2 regions of the Nocardia sp. NPDC004340 genome follow, and region 2 is predicted to be linked to the other one. Evidence: riboswitches for the same ligand, from Rfam matches in the RefSeq annotation. Region 2 holds a riboswitch; the other holds the start of a gene.
The links. Region 2 has a riboswitch for ZMP and ZTP ahead of glyA (serine hydroxymethyltransferase). Riboswitches for the same ligand answer to the same signal wherever they lie in the genome.

Region 1 (6,822 bases), on a different contig from region 2:
CTCACCCGCCCCTGGCACGCCGTCACCACCCGCACCCCCACCCCCGCCGCGCGCCTGTTCCTCTCCCACATCACGGACCCGGATCGAGTCGGCGACAAAGCATTTCGTGGTGTCTGAGGTCGTCGAATATCCCCTGACAGGACACTGTCGACGCTGTACTCTCCTCGCAAACGGAGCGGTACGTACTCCGGTTTTCGGCCCAGCCGGGGGAGATGATTCATGGCTGGCGTACTCGATGGTGCCCGCTTCCATACGACGGTGGTCGTCGCATTGCGACTAGCCGCGGTCGCCAGGGCTCCGGCTCCCGTCGACACGGGTGACCTGCTGGTGGCATTGATGCGAGCGGACGGGTCGGGTGACTGGTCGCGAATCTGCTTGGACACCGGCGATGCCGATGCGATCGAGCGCAAGGGGATGATCGACCGCCCGAGCCGCGGCGCGGGCCGGTGGGAGAACGCGCGCCTCACCGATCAGTGCGCGATCGCCCTGGATGTCTCCGGCCGCTTGGCGACCCGGTACCGCCTCTGGCCGATTCCCGTCGGGTTGGTCGTTCTCGGATTGATCGCCGATGAGTCCGCGGCGGCCGCCCGCGCGCTGCACAGCGGCCTGCAACGCCGCGAATTATTGGACCGCGTGCAGTCGGATGTGCTGGGTTCGATGCTCGACGGCATCGAGTACACGCTGCCGACGGTGCTGCGCGAGGCCGGTGGGGCGCCCTATGCCGCGCAGCCGGTTCACCGCCCGCCGCCACCGCCGCGGGCACCATCCGCCCCTCGAACGAGGAACGTCCCCCACCGCCCGGCGCCATACGCAGAACCGGGAAAGCGCGAATCCAACCTGATCATGCTGGCGGCGGTGGCCATAGCAGGCATATTCGTCTTCGTACTCGCCATGGCGCTACGCGAGCCCCACACGGACCCGCCCGCCCGACAGCCCAATTTCACCCTCGACCGCCCCAGTTTCGTCCAGCCCACCTTCCCCTACAGTCGCCTACCGACGCTCGTCCCCCCGGTCCTGCCGACCCGGCCACGCTGACCGCGGCATCGCTTGTGCCGCGGTCAGGTGCCGGTCGCCGGGAAACCGGTCAGTGGTGGAACATGCGGAGGTCGGTGCGCGCGAGGGTGATCCGGTGTTCGCGGCAGGCGTCGATGATGGCGTCGGCGCGCAGGGCTCCGGCGGGTTCGATGATCGCGGTGACGCCGTGGGCGGCGGCGACGTCGACATTGTCACGGAAGGGCAGGTAGCCGTCGGACACGAGCGTGAGGCCCGAGAGCTGACGCGTCCAGGCGCTGAGGTCGGGGGCGGAGGTCGGCTCGGTCAGCAGGTCCGCGAGTTCGGTGTGCTGGGTGGCGGTGAGAGTGCCTGCGGCGAGGGCGATCCGCCAGTTCAGGCGCTCCTGCCGGGGTAGGGACGCGGGCAGTGGCAGCGCGCGGATGGCCGGGTGGCGGCGGTTCCACCAGGTGCGGGCCTTGGCTCCGGCCAGCAGGGTGCAGTCCACCCGGGACTGCTGGCCCGCCCCGACGCCGACGGTCATGCCGTCGCGCACCAGGACCACCGTGTTCGACTGCGTGTAGCGGGCGGTGATCATGCCGAGCAGCGCGTCCGAGACCACCGCCTCGGTGAGGGCGGGCCCATCGGCCACCCGGATCAGCTCCGCGGTGATGGGCTGCCGGTCACGGTCCTGCTCGAGGATGACGCCGAAGACGGTGCGGCTCTCGGTCTCCGGCGGCCGGTACGCGGGATCGACCTCGACGACCAGGAAGCGGCCGCCCTTCTTGCGGGCCAGCTTCGCGACGGTCCCGGGCGCGTAGCCCGGCGCGATGATGCCGTCGGACACCACGCCGCCCAGCAGGTCGGCCAGTTCGTCGTCCACGGGCGCGGACACCGCGATCATGTCGCCGTACGAGGAGCGCGGATCGGCGTCGCGAGCGCGAATGTAGGCGGCGGCAACCGGTCCGAGGCCGGTGTCACCCAAACCCCAGGACTCGCGGAGGGTTTCGTCGAGCTCCCCGTCGAGCGCCGCCCCGGCCGGTGAGACGTGCTTGAACGAGGTTGCCGCCACCCGGGCGGTCGCGGCCTGTGCCTCAGCGACCAGCTGCCAGGCGTTGATCAGGTCGAGGTAGTTGATCAGCGACGCGGAACCGTGCAACACGCGAATGTGTTCGGCGCTGCCGTCGACCACGCGGGCTCGCTGATGGGGATTCATGCCGTACCGAAGATCCATGATGGTGCCCACTTCCCGAACTCGAGTTCGGGAGCACCCAGGCGGACGACGCTCCGATTATGCGCTTCCTCGTGGTCTTGTCCACGTCACGCCAGTCGCGACACCACTGTAGTGCACGCTTCCGGGGGGTTTCGGGACCGAGCGGGTGGCGGGTCGCCCGCCTCGGTGCGGGTGCGTAGAATCCTGTTGTGTCAGAACAATTTAGAGTGCAGCGGGCCGTTGCCGCATCGGCGGCCGAGATCTTCGCCATCCTGAGCGATCCGCAAGGCCACGTTTCCATCGACAGCTCCGGCATGTTGATGGCGGCCAGCGGAGACCTCGTCACCGCCACCGGCGACACGTTCGTCGTGCACATGGATCGCGAGGCTCTCAACGACTACCCGCTCGGTCTGTACGACGTGACGGTCGAGATCGTCGCATTCGAACGGGACAAGCAGATCGCCTGGACCGTTCGCGGCCGAGTCGAGCCGGGCCACGTCTACGGCTACTACCTCGAGCCCATCGCAGCGGGCACTCTCGTGACGTCCTATTACGACTGGTCCGCGGTCCCCCAGGAATTCAAGGACGCCGATATCTTCCCGGTGATCCCCGAAAGCGCCCTCCGTGCCACCCTCGGCATTCTCGCCCGCACCGTCGCCCCGGGAAAATCCCGGCCGGAACTGCCCTCACAGTAGGCCTGGGCGACCGGCCGGGTTCAGAAGGTGAACTGGTCGCCGTAGCCGGTGGTCTGTATGACGCCCTGCGCGGTGCTCACCGTGGTGGTGACGAAGGGGACCGCGGACACCGGCGAAGCGCACTGCGCGACGTTCAATGCGGCGTTGTTGAACATGATTTGGAACGGGAACATGGTGCCGCTGTCCAAGGCGGCGGTCGCCGTGGTCGCCGTGGTGACCTGGCCGGGCCCCATGGTGGCCGTCAAGACTTCCGTCACACCCAGCGCCCCGCCCACACTGGGTCCGAGACTGATGTCGGGCGCGGTGACCGAAGCGCTGGGCGTGACCGTCCCGCTCGGCGGGCTGGCGGAGACGCTCCCCGGGGCCACCGACGGGGAGATGGCGGCGGCCAGACCTTGGTTGGGTTCGATGCCGACGGTGACGCCGCCGGCCACGCTGATTCCGCAGCCGAGGATGAACCCCGCGACGGCCTGACCGGATGTGATCGGGCCACCGTCCACGGTGACCGAGTAATTGCCCGACATCTGCGCGGCATGGGAGAACGTCATCAGGAAGTTCGGCGTCCGGTTTCCGGGCGGATTCACCTCGACGCTGTCGACCGACGCGACGATATGCACTCCCGCGCCGGAAACATCCCCGCCGGGCGGCTGAGCCCCGACCGCATCGGCACCCCAGGCCCATAGGCTCGCCAGGGTGACACCGGCCACGGCTGTAACTGCCGCGGTGGCCATGAGCGCATGTCGCATAACCGGATCCTGTTCTCGTTCTCGAAGAGGTGTACGAGCTCGATACCGCAGGCGCATGTCCCGAATAGCAGCGTAACTGCAAATCGTGCCGGACTGGTGCGCTGCGGCTCGCGTGTCGACCGGCGGGAATCGGTGGTTTCACATTTGCGATCAGCCGGGAATCCGTGCCGCGCAGGAGAAGTCGGCACGATACGTATTCCGGTTGCCCGCGGTCAGTTGCCGGGTGGGCAGGCGTCGCCGGAGTAGGCGGGGTCGAGGGCCTGTTCGACCAGGTAGTCGACGGTGGGTGACCGCGGGAGGATGCCGTGGTCGAAAGTGTCTGCGGGGCAGAGGTCTTGGACCCAGATGTTGCGGACGGGGGCCTCGGGGCCGGCGGTGAGGAAGGTGGCCTCCGGTGGGGTGGAGACCTGGTCGGCGCGGCTGGCTATCACGGTGTAGGTGATGCCGGGGTCGGTGTCGCCCGCGGCGTTGAGGTGGCGGATGAACTGGCTGCCGGTGGCCGGGGGTGCGTCCGCGAGCGCGGTCGGCAGGCACACGCCCGCCAGCACGCCGGGTCGCCAGAGTCATGATCGCCGTCCGCCGTCGTCCAGTGCTCACGGTGCTCGAATTCCCCTCCGCGAAACCAGCGCTCACCTCGGCGCGGTCCGCGAAACCCGTACAACGCTCTGTTTTTGACCGCAAGGCATTCCACTGAGTGAGGCACGCCCGATTTCGTTAGTTAGCAACATGCAACTATATTGGGGAAGTTCGTTCGCAGACTCGCGGGAGGCTCTGATGGCTGCGGCCCCTACCACCGGATTGGATGCCGGTGACGTCCAGACCATTCGGAGACGACTCCGGATCGAGCACGATCACCCCCGGTACAAGTGGGTGGCCCTGTCGAATACGACGCTGGGCATGCTCATGGTCACCATCAACTCCTCGATCGTGACGATCTCGCTGCCCGACATCTTCCGCGGCATCGGGCTCAACCCCCTGGAACCGGCCAATGTCAGCTACCTGCTGTGGCTGATGATGGGCTTCCTGCTGTCCTCGGCCGTGCTCGTGGTCATGTTCGGGCGGCTCGGCGACATGGTCGGGCGGGTGAAGATCTACAACTACGGGTTCGTGGTGTTCAGCTTCGCGGCCGTGGCCTTGTCGTTCGATCCGTTCACGCACGGCGGCGGGGCGGTGTGGCTGATCGCCTGGCGGGTGATCCAGGGCGTCGGCGGCGCGATGCTGATGGCCAACGCGAGCGCGATCCTCACCGACGCCTTCCCGGCCGACGAACGCGGGTTCGCGCTCGGGATCAATCAGGTCGCGGCGGTGGCCGGCTCGTTCCTCGGTCTGCTCATGGGCGGCGTACTGGCGCAGTGGGATTGGAAGGCCATCTTCTGGGTGAGCGTGCCGTTCGGCATCATCGGCACCATCTGGTCCTATCGCTCGCTGCACGACAATGGCCAGCGCAATCCGGGATCGCTGGATCTGCCGGGCACCATCACGTTCGCGCTGGGCTTGACCGCGTTGCTGACCGGCATCACCTACGGCATTCAGCCGCACGGGGATTCGAAGACCGGCTGGACCAACCCGTGGGTGCTGGGCGCCGTGATCGGCGGCATCATCCTGCTGGCCGTGTTCTGCGTGATCGAGTCCAAGGTCGCGCAGCCGATGTTCAATATGTCGCTGTTCAAGAACCGGGCGTTCGCGCTGGGCAATATCGCCGGGCTGATGTCCTCGCTGGGCCGCGGCGGTCTGCAGTTCATGCTGATCATCTGGCTGCAGGGTATCTGGCTGCCGCTGCACGGGTTCTCGTTCGAGCAGACGCCGCTGTGGGCGGGCATCTACCTGCTGCCGCTGACCGTCGGATTCCTCATCGCCGGACCGGTGTCGGGCAAGCTGTCGGACCGGTACGGCGCGCGGCTGTTCGCCACCGTCGGCATGCTGATCACCGCTCTGACGTTCGTGCTGCTCGTCGTGCTGCCGGTCGACTTCGACTACTGGGTGTTCGCGCTCGTCATCGCCCTCAACGGCCTCGGGTCCGGCATGTTCGCGTCGCCGAACACCGCCGAGGTGATGTCGTCGGTGCCCGCCGCGCAGCGCGGTGTGGCCTCCGGTATGCGCGGCACGCTGTTCAACGGCGGTATGGCGCTGTCGATCGGCCTGTTCTTCTCGCTGATGATCGTCGGCCTGTCGAATACGCTGCCCGACGCCATGAATTCGGGCCTGCAGGAGCAGGGCGTGCCCGCGCCGGCCGCCGAGGCGATCTCGGACATGCCTCCGGTGGGCAGCCTGTTCGCGGCCTTCCTCGGCTACAACCCGATCAAGGAATTGCTCGGCCCCACCGGCACTCTCGACCACCCCGGCGTGCACGGCGATGTGCTCACCGGTCAGGAGTTCTTCCCGCACTTGATCTCCGGACCGTTCCACTCGGGTCTGGTCGTGGTCTTCCTGGGAGCCGCGATTATGATGCTGATCGGCGCGGCGGCCTCCTGGTTCGCCGGTAGCCCGACTGTCACGGACGAGGCGGCCGAATTGCGTGAAGCCGCCCGCGAGGGAATCTGACGGAGGAGATCACGCTGTCCGAGCCCACGAGCGTCGCCGACCCCGACCAGCTCACCGAGGCCGCCGACCTATACCACACCATCGGCCGCCTGCTGCGCTTGTTGCGCCACTCCGGCGACCTCGGGGCGCTCAGCCCCGGCGCGGCGTCCGCCCTCGCGACGGTCGCCCGCTCGGGTCCCCTGCGGCTGGGCGACCTGGCCTCGATCGAGCGGGTGAGCGCACCGACCATGTCCCGCATAGTGACGGGTCTGGAAAAGGGCGGCTACCTCACCCGCGACGCGGATCCCGAAGACGGCCGGGCCCAGCTGCTCACCGCCACCGAGGCGGCCCACAATCTGGTCACCGGCCTCACCTCGGCCCGCATCCAGCGTTTCGCCGCCGCGCTGGAAACCCTCACTCCCGCCCAGCGCGCATCCGTCAGTTCCGGCCTCAACACCCTCATCCAGGCCCTCGACCAGTAGCGGGGGACTCCCCCGCCCCGGAGGGCGGGGGTCAGGCGGTCAGGACCGAGCGGATGCGGTTGTTGGGGTCCACCAGGCCGCGGAGCTCAGCCAGGCGGGGGTAGTTGGAGCCGTAGTAGCGGGACAGCGGGTCGCCCGGCTCGAGGTAGTTGATGTAGGCGCCGACGGAGTCGGGG
Region 2 (6,822 bases):
GCAGCCCCGGCTCGATCGCGAAATGGACGACATCATCTCGTTCGACCTGGTGATCCCGCTCAAGGTCGACCTGCTCATCGACCTCGCGGTGGACCGCTACCCGTTCCGGGTGGACGGCACCATCCACCTGCATCTGACGGTCCGCACCGCCGAACCTCTGCGGGTCCTCATCGAGATCGCCGACCCGCAGCCCAGCAATGTGCGGATCAATGTGGCCAGCGCCACCCGCCGCGGCGAGCTGCTGCGCATCATCGCCAGCGTGGATCACGAGATCCGCCGATTCGTGGCGCGCTACATCGCCACCGAGATCGAGAAGCCGCACATCAAGGCCGCCACCGACATCGATGTGGGCGCGCGCCTGGACGCCGCCTGGACGCTCTGACCCATCACCTGGACGTTCGGACTCACCGCCCCCCACCCTGTGCCTCGCTGCGGACACGCAGCGAGGCACGAGATTCAGAGCTTCCTGAGCCGCAGCCGGTTGATGGTGTGGTCGGAGTCCTTGCGCAGCACCAGGGTCGCGCGCGGCCGGGTCGGCAGGATGTTCTCCACCAGGTTCGGCCGGTTGGTGTTGTGCCAGATCTCCTTGGCCTGGTTGGTGGCTTCCTGGTCGTTGAAGTTCGCGTAGTGGTGGAAGTGCGAGTTCGGGTCCTGGAAGGCGGTCTTGCGCAGCGACAGGAAGCGCTGCACGTACCACTTCTCGATGTCCTCGATGCGGGCGTCGACGTAGACCGAGAAGTCGAACAGGTCGGACACCATCAGGCGCGGACCGGTCTGCAGCACGTTGAGGCCCTCGACGATGAGGATGTCGGGCTGGCGCACGCAGTGGTATTCGCCGGGCACGATGTCGTAGGCGATGTGCGAGTAGACGGGCGCGCACACCTCGGACGCACCGGATTTCACCTCGGTGACGAATCGCAGCAGCTTGCGCCGGTCGTAGGACTCCGGGAAGCCCTTGCGGTGCATGATGCCGCGCCGGGTGAGTTCGGCTGTCGGGTACAGGAATCCGTCGGTGGTGACCAGATCCACCCGCGGATGGTGGTCCCAGCGTGCCAGCAGCGCCTGCAGCACACGCGCGGTGGTGGACTTGCCGACCGCGACCGAGCCCGCCACGCCGATGACGAACGGCACCTGACGGTCGGGGTGGGTCTCGCCGAGGAAGGTGGCGGTGGCGGCGAACAAGCGCTGCCTCGCCGCGACCTGCAGGTGGATGAGTCGGGCCAGTGGGAGGTAGACCTCGGCGACCTCTTCGAGGTCGATCTGCTCCCCGAGACCGCGCAGGCCGACCAGTTCTTCTTCGGTCAGCACCAGGGGAGTCGCCTTGCGCAGGGTGCGCCACTGCTTGCGGTCGAATTCCACGTAGGGGCTGGGCTCGCTCATCCGTGCCATTACTCGTGTCCTTGCATTCGACACTCGTGTCCTCGGATCTGACACTCGCTCCGCGTCGCCAACACTCCACGCATAGCCGAATTGTGCTCGGCTCCAACATCGAGGTGAACACCAGGTGTTGCTACTGGCCGGTAACCAGAGTGAGATAGGCGACATCACAGCCGTCGGGCGTGTCGGGTGAGGCTGCGCGGCACCGGGATCCGGGCCGCTCGCGCGCACCGCATCCCCTAGGGTCGAGATATGGCAGCGCATCCCCTGGTGACCGAGTATCTGCGGCTGGGACTGGCCTTCGACCGGCTGGAGGAGGGGTTCGTCGACGCCTACACCGGTGACCCGGCCCTGCGGCGCGAGGTCGAGAACGCGCCCGTGCCCGAACCGCGCGAGCTCGCGCACCGGGCCGCGGGCCTGCGCAAGGAACTGCCCGACGCGGGCCTGTCCGGCGAACGGGTCGAATTCCTCGACGTCCACCTGCGGGCGCTGGAGTGCTCCGGGCGCAAGTTCGCGGGGGAGGACATCTCCTTCGTCGACGAGGTGAGCGCCTACTTCGACGTGGACATCGCCCCGGGCGACACCGAGGACTACCGCGAGGCGCACCGGCAGCTCGACGAGGTGCTGCCGGGCGACGGCCCGCTGCTGGATCGCATCTCCGCGCACCGCCGCCAGGACGAGATCCCGCCCGAACGCCTGCGGGAATGCGTGGCCGCCTTCTCCGGCGCGCTGCGCGAGCTGGTCCGCGACCGCTACCCGCTGCCCGACAACGAGCACGTGGAATACGAAGTGGTGGGCGACAAGCCGTGGTCGGGCTTCAACTACTACCTGGGTGACTACCAGTCCCGGGTGGCCATCAACTCCGATCTCAAGCAGCACCTGTCGCATCTGCCCGGGCTGATCGCGCACGAGTCCTACCCGGGCCACCACACCGAGCACTGCCGCAAGGAGGCCGGACTGGTCGGCGCCGGGCAGGACGAGCAGACGCTGTTCGTGGTGAACACCCCGCAGTGCCTGATGGCGGAGGGGCTGGCCGATCTGGCCCTGAAGTCGATCGTGGGCCCGGGCTGGGGCCGCTGGGCGCAGGAGATCTACGCCGATCTCGGACTGCGTTTCGATGGTGAACGCGCCGAGCGGATTTCGACGGCGTCGGCGAACCTGTTGAGCGTCCGCCAGGATGCGGCGCTGTTGCTGCACGACCGCAAGCGTGATTCGACCGAGGTCGCGGAGTATCTGCAGCGCTGGAGCCTGGTCACGCCGGAGCGGGCCACGCAGTCGCTGCGCTTCCTGTCCTCACCGCTGTGGCGGGCCTACATCTCCACCTATGTGGAGGGCTATCGACTGCTGGGCGGCTGGCTGGATCGGGCGGGCGATGCCGCCGAGCGGTCCGAGCGGTTCCGCCGTCTGTTGGACGAACCCCTCACACCCGGCGCGATCCGCCGCATGTGAGGGGTACTCCCCGAAAAGTCCGGAAGGGTCAGGCACCCCAGGCGTTGCAGGACGCGCCGCCGCTGGAGGCGGTGCACAGGGTGCGGAGCAGGGTGAACAGGATGTCGGTCGGGCCACCGGTCGCGATGTTGAACAGCATGTGATGAATCCTCGAAATGTGGGTAGGGGCAAGGACACTGACCCATCTGGGTCAGTCGTGCGTCACCTTACCGAGATTTGTTGCTCCGCCATAGCCTGGATCTGTGATTCTGTCCACTCGAAGGACTGTTAACGCGGTTGGCTAGGATGGGAGGACCGCGACTGGCGCACTCGAGGTGGAAGTAACCACCGGGAAGCACCCCAAGTCCGGCACCGCGCGCCTGGGTGCCTGGCGATCCCCGAATCCCGATTCGGGGTACCCGGACGACGGAGGTGCGCCATGCACGATTCCCTGAACCCACTGACCGACTCCGCGGCGGCGGCCAATACACTCGGCGGCGTGACGACCCAGACGAGCGCCTCTGTGAACAGCCAGTCCCTCGCCGAACTCGACCCCGAGGTCGCGGCCGCGATGGGCGGCGAACTCGCTCGCCAGCGCGACACCCTCGAGATGATCGCCTCGGAGAACTTCGTGCCGCGCGCGGTCCTGCAGGCGCAGGGCAGCGTGCTCACCAACAAGTACGCCGAGGGCTACCCGGGCCGCCGCTACTACGGCGGCTGCGAGAACGTCGACATCGTCGAGGATCTGGCCCGCGCCCGCGTCAAGGAGCTCTTCGGCGCCGACTTCGCCAACGTCCAGCCGCACTCGGGCGCGCAGGCCAACGCCGCCGTCCTGTCCGCGCTGATGAACCCGGGCGAGAAGCTGCTCGGCCTGGACCTGGCCCACGGCGGCCACCTCACCCACGGCATGCGCCTGAACTTCTCGGGCAAGCTGTACGAGGTGCACGCCTACGGCGTGTCCAAGGAAGACCACCGCGTCGACATGGACGAGGTCCGCAAGATCGCCCGCGACACCCGCCCGAAGGTGATCGTCGCCGGCTGGTCGGCGTACCCGCGCCACCTGGACTTCGCCGCCTTCCGTGAGATCGCGGACGAGGTCGGCGCGTACCTGTGGGTCGACATGGCGCACTTCGCCGGTCTGGTCGCCGCCGGGCTGCACCCGTCGCCGGTCCCGCACGCCGACGTCGTGTCCTCCACCGTGCACAAGACCCTGGGCGGCCCCCGCTCCGGCCTGATCCTGGCCAAGCAGGAGTTCGCCAAGAAGCTGAACTCCTCGGTCTTCCCGGGCCAGCAGGGCGGCCCGCTCATGCACGCCATCGCCGCCAAGGCCGTGGCCTTCAAGATCGCCGGCAGCGCGGAGTTCGCGGAGCGTCAGGCCCGCACCATCTCCGGCGCCAAGATCCTCGCCGAGCGCCTGACCGCCACCGACGCCAAGGACAAGGGCATCACCGTCCTGACCGGCGGCACCGACGTCCACCTGGTGCTGGTCGACCTGCGCAACTCGCAGCTCGACGGCCAGCAGGGCGAGGACCTCCTGCACGAGATCGGAATCACCGTGAACCGCAACGCGGTTCCGTTCGACCCGCGCCCGCCGATGGTCACCTCCGGTCTGCGCATCGGCACCCCGGCCCTGGCCACCCGCGGCTTCGGCGACGAGCAGTTCACCGAGGTCGCCGAGATCATCGCCGCCGCGCTGACCGGCTCCGGCGACCTGGACTCCCTGCGTCAGCGCGTCTCCAAGCTGGCTCAGGACTTCCCGCTGTACGACGGCCTCGAGGACTGGCGTCTGCTGGGCTGATCCCCGCCGAACGGCCGAGCGCCCGCCGCGATCTCACGATCGCGGCGGGCGCTCGTCGTTTCAGAAGGTCCAGAACCTGCGTGGGCCGCCGGTGAGCTGGGGAGCGTCGGCGGAGACGGTCGCGATCAACTCCTTGGGATGCGGGTTGACCCAGTTGCGCTCCGTCGAACCGTCGCGGAACACGACCGTGGGCACGGTCTCGTTGCCGTCGGCCACCGAGCGGACGAACGCCGCCGCGTCGGGGTCCTGCCAGATGTCGATCTCACGGTGAACGATGCCGTGCCGGTTGAGGACCCGGCGCATGCGCGAACAATAGGGGCAGCCGGGACGCCGGTAGACGATCAGCTCCGCGGTGGCATCAGCGCTCATTCTCGGAGTGTAGGACCGCCGCGACGGAACGGCCTATGCTGCAAGGGGATCGGAGGCGGGGATGACGACCACCGTTTTGCTGCTGGGATTGAAGTCGGCCGTGGTGGACGAGGTGCGCGAGCGCGTCGGCCTACCGGAGGTCGACATCCACGCGGGCACCGGGCCGGCCGATCTGCGGGACATGTTGGCGCGCACCCCGATCGACCACGTGATCATGGGTGCGGGCCTGGACCTCGAGGACCGGCTGAGCATCGTGCGCGCCGTCTTCGAATCCAGTGACCGCACCACCGTCCACATGAAGGACTTCGCCTCGGGGCCGCAGGGATTCGCGCCGTTCGTGCGTGCCGTGCTCATCGGACTGCGCGGCACGCCGACCGGCTGAATTCCGCTGACGCCTCAGGCGTGCTTGGTGAGGTAGTCCATGTACATCGGCCGCAGCACCTCGCCCAGTTTGCCTTCCCCGGCGTGGAAGTAGTCGTCGAGCAGTGCCGCGGTGTTCCAGATGTCGACCTCGCCCTCACCCTGCTTGCCCGCCGCCACCTCGGCGCCGGGAATCGCCTTGAGCAGCTGCCACAGGAATTTGACGTCGCCGCGGCGGGCGGCCAGCTTCACGGCGCGGTCGTGCAATTCCTTGGTGGACAGCGTCGCCAGATCCGGAGTTTCGGCCATGGTCTCGACTGTAATGGAGCACATGACACAGCAACCGGGATACCGGGTCAAGCGCGTCTACGACGCCCCCGATGCCGCCGACGGCCACCGCGTGCTGGTGGACCGGCTGTGGCCGCGCGGCATCAGCAAACAGCAAGCGGCCATTGACGAATGGGCCAAAGACGTGACCCCGTCGAACGAACTTCGCAAGTGGTATCACGCCGCGCCGGAGACACGCCGTGCCGAGTTCGAGCGCAAGTATCGAATCGAGCTCGGGGCCGATGCGGCCCGCGAAGGTCTGGCGCACCTGCGGGAGGAGGCCGCAACCGGTCCGTTGACCCTGGTCACGGCTACGAAAGAGCCGGAGCACAGCCATGTCCCGGTACTTCTCGCGGAATTGGGCGAAACACCCTAACGGGACTCCCGTTAACCCGATCTTCACGAATGCGCCCGATAGTCCGGCGGCCGGATCGCGAATTCGGCGGTAGCGTCGGGGGTGCGGGCCGCGTAGGTGTGGCTCGTACGGGAGGTCCTGATCGTGACTGAGCAACTCAGTACGAGGGGGCCGGCACCCGGCCCTCGGGTCGTACGACCCCAAGGCTGACCGGCCCAGCGAGAACGCTCGCGCGGTGTCGCGCGAGTGGCAAAGGAGCCCACCGTGACTGATGCACGCTCCGTCAACGCTCCCACCAGGGACGCCGGCTCTGACCAGAGCCCGCGGCCCACGACACGGGGAGTTCGCGCCTCGCAGTCGTCCGATTCCGGACCGAAAACCTTCGTAGTCGACACGTCGGTGTTGCTGTCCGACCCCTGGGCCCTGACCCGCTTCGGCGAGCACCACGTGGTGCTGCCGCTCGTGGTGATCAGTGAGCTCGAGGCCAAACGCCACCACCACGAACTCGGCTGGTTCGCTCGCGAGGCGCTGCGCATGCTGGACGATATGCGCTTGGCGCACGGTCGGCTCGATCAACGGGTGCAGGTCGGCACCCAGGGCGGGACACTCCAGGTGGAGTTGAACCACACCGACCCCGCGGTACTGCCCGTCGGATTCCGCACCGACAGCAACGATTCCCGCATTCTGGCGTGCGCGCTCAACCTGGCCGCCGAGGGCCAGCGGGTCGCACTGGTATCCAAGGACATTCCGCTGCGGGTCAAGGCCGGTGCGGTCGGCCTGCAGGCCGAGGAATACCACGCCCAGGATG

Region 1: linked by a shared signal. The riboswitch ahead of ACWEOI_RS34965 (hypothetical protein) and the one ahead of glyA (serine hydroxymethyltransferase) in region 2 are both predicted to bind ZMP and ZTP.

Annotation. Positions count from the first base shown of each region.
Region 1 is NZ_JBSGDW010000019.1:35,336-42,157, reverse strand. Features, by position in the region: gene ACWEOI_RS34975 (LysR family transcriptional regulator) at 1-117, shown strand, start outside; gene ACWEOI_RS34970 (hypothetical protein) at 220-1,035, shown strand; gene ACWEOI_RS34965 (hypothetical protein) at 1,085-2,224, opposite strand; ZMP/ZTP riboswitch at 2,253-2,333, opposite strand; gene ACWEOI_RS34960 (polyketide cyclase) at 2,413-2,898, shown strand; gene ACWEOI_RS34955 (MspA family porin) at 2,919-3,644, opposite strand; gene ACWEOI_RS34950 (hypothetical protein) at 3,857-4,192, opposite strand; gene ACWEOI_RS34945 (MFS transporter) at 4,419-6,185, shown strand; gene ACWEOI_RS34940 (MarR family transcriptional regulator) at 6,284-6,646, shown strand; gene ACWEOI_RS34935 (FAD-binding protein) at 6,678-6,822, opposite strand, start outside.
Region 2 is NZ_JBSGDW010000002.1:313,173-319,994, reverse strand. Features, by position in the region: gene ACWEOI_RS08985 (hypothetical protein) at 1-382, shown strand, start outside; gene coaA (type I pantothenate kinase) at 457-1,389, opposite strand; gene ACWEOI_RS08975 (DUF885 domain-containing protein) at 1,630-2,826, shown strand; ZMP/ZTP riboswitch at 3,113-3,198, shown strand; gene glyA (serine hydroxymethyltransferase) at 3,305-4,603, shown strand; gene ACWEOI_RS08965 (glutaredoxin domain-containing protein) at 4,664-4,972, opposite strand; gene ACWEOI_RS08960 (hypothetical protein) at 5,034-5,354, shown strand; gene ACWEOI_RS08955 (hypothetical protein) at 5,369-5,641, opposite strand; gene ACWEOI_RS08950 (DUF488 domain-containing protein) at 5,664-6,035, shown strand; gene ACWEOI_RS08945 (PhoH family protein) at 6,279-6,822, shown strand, end outside.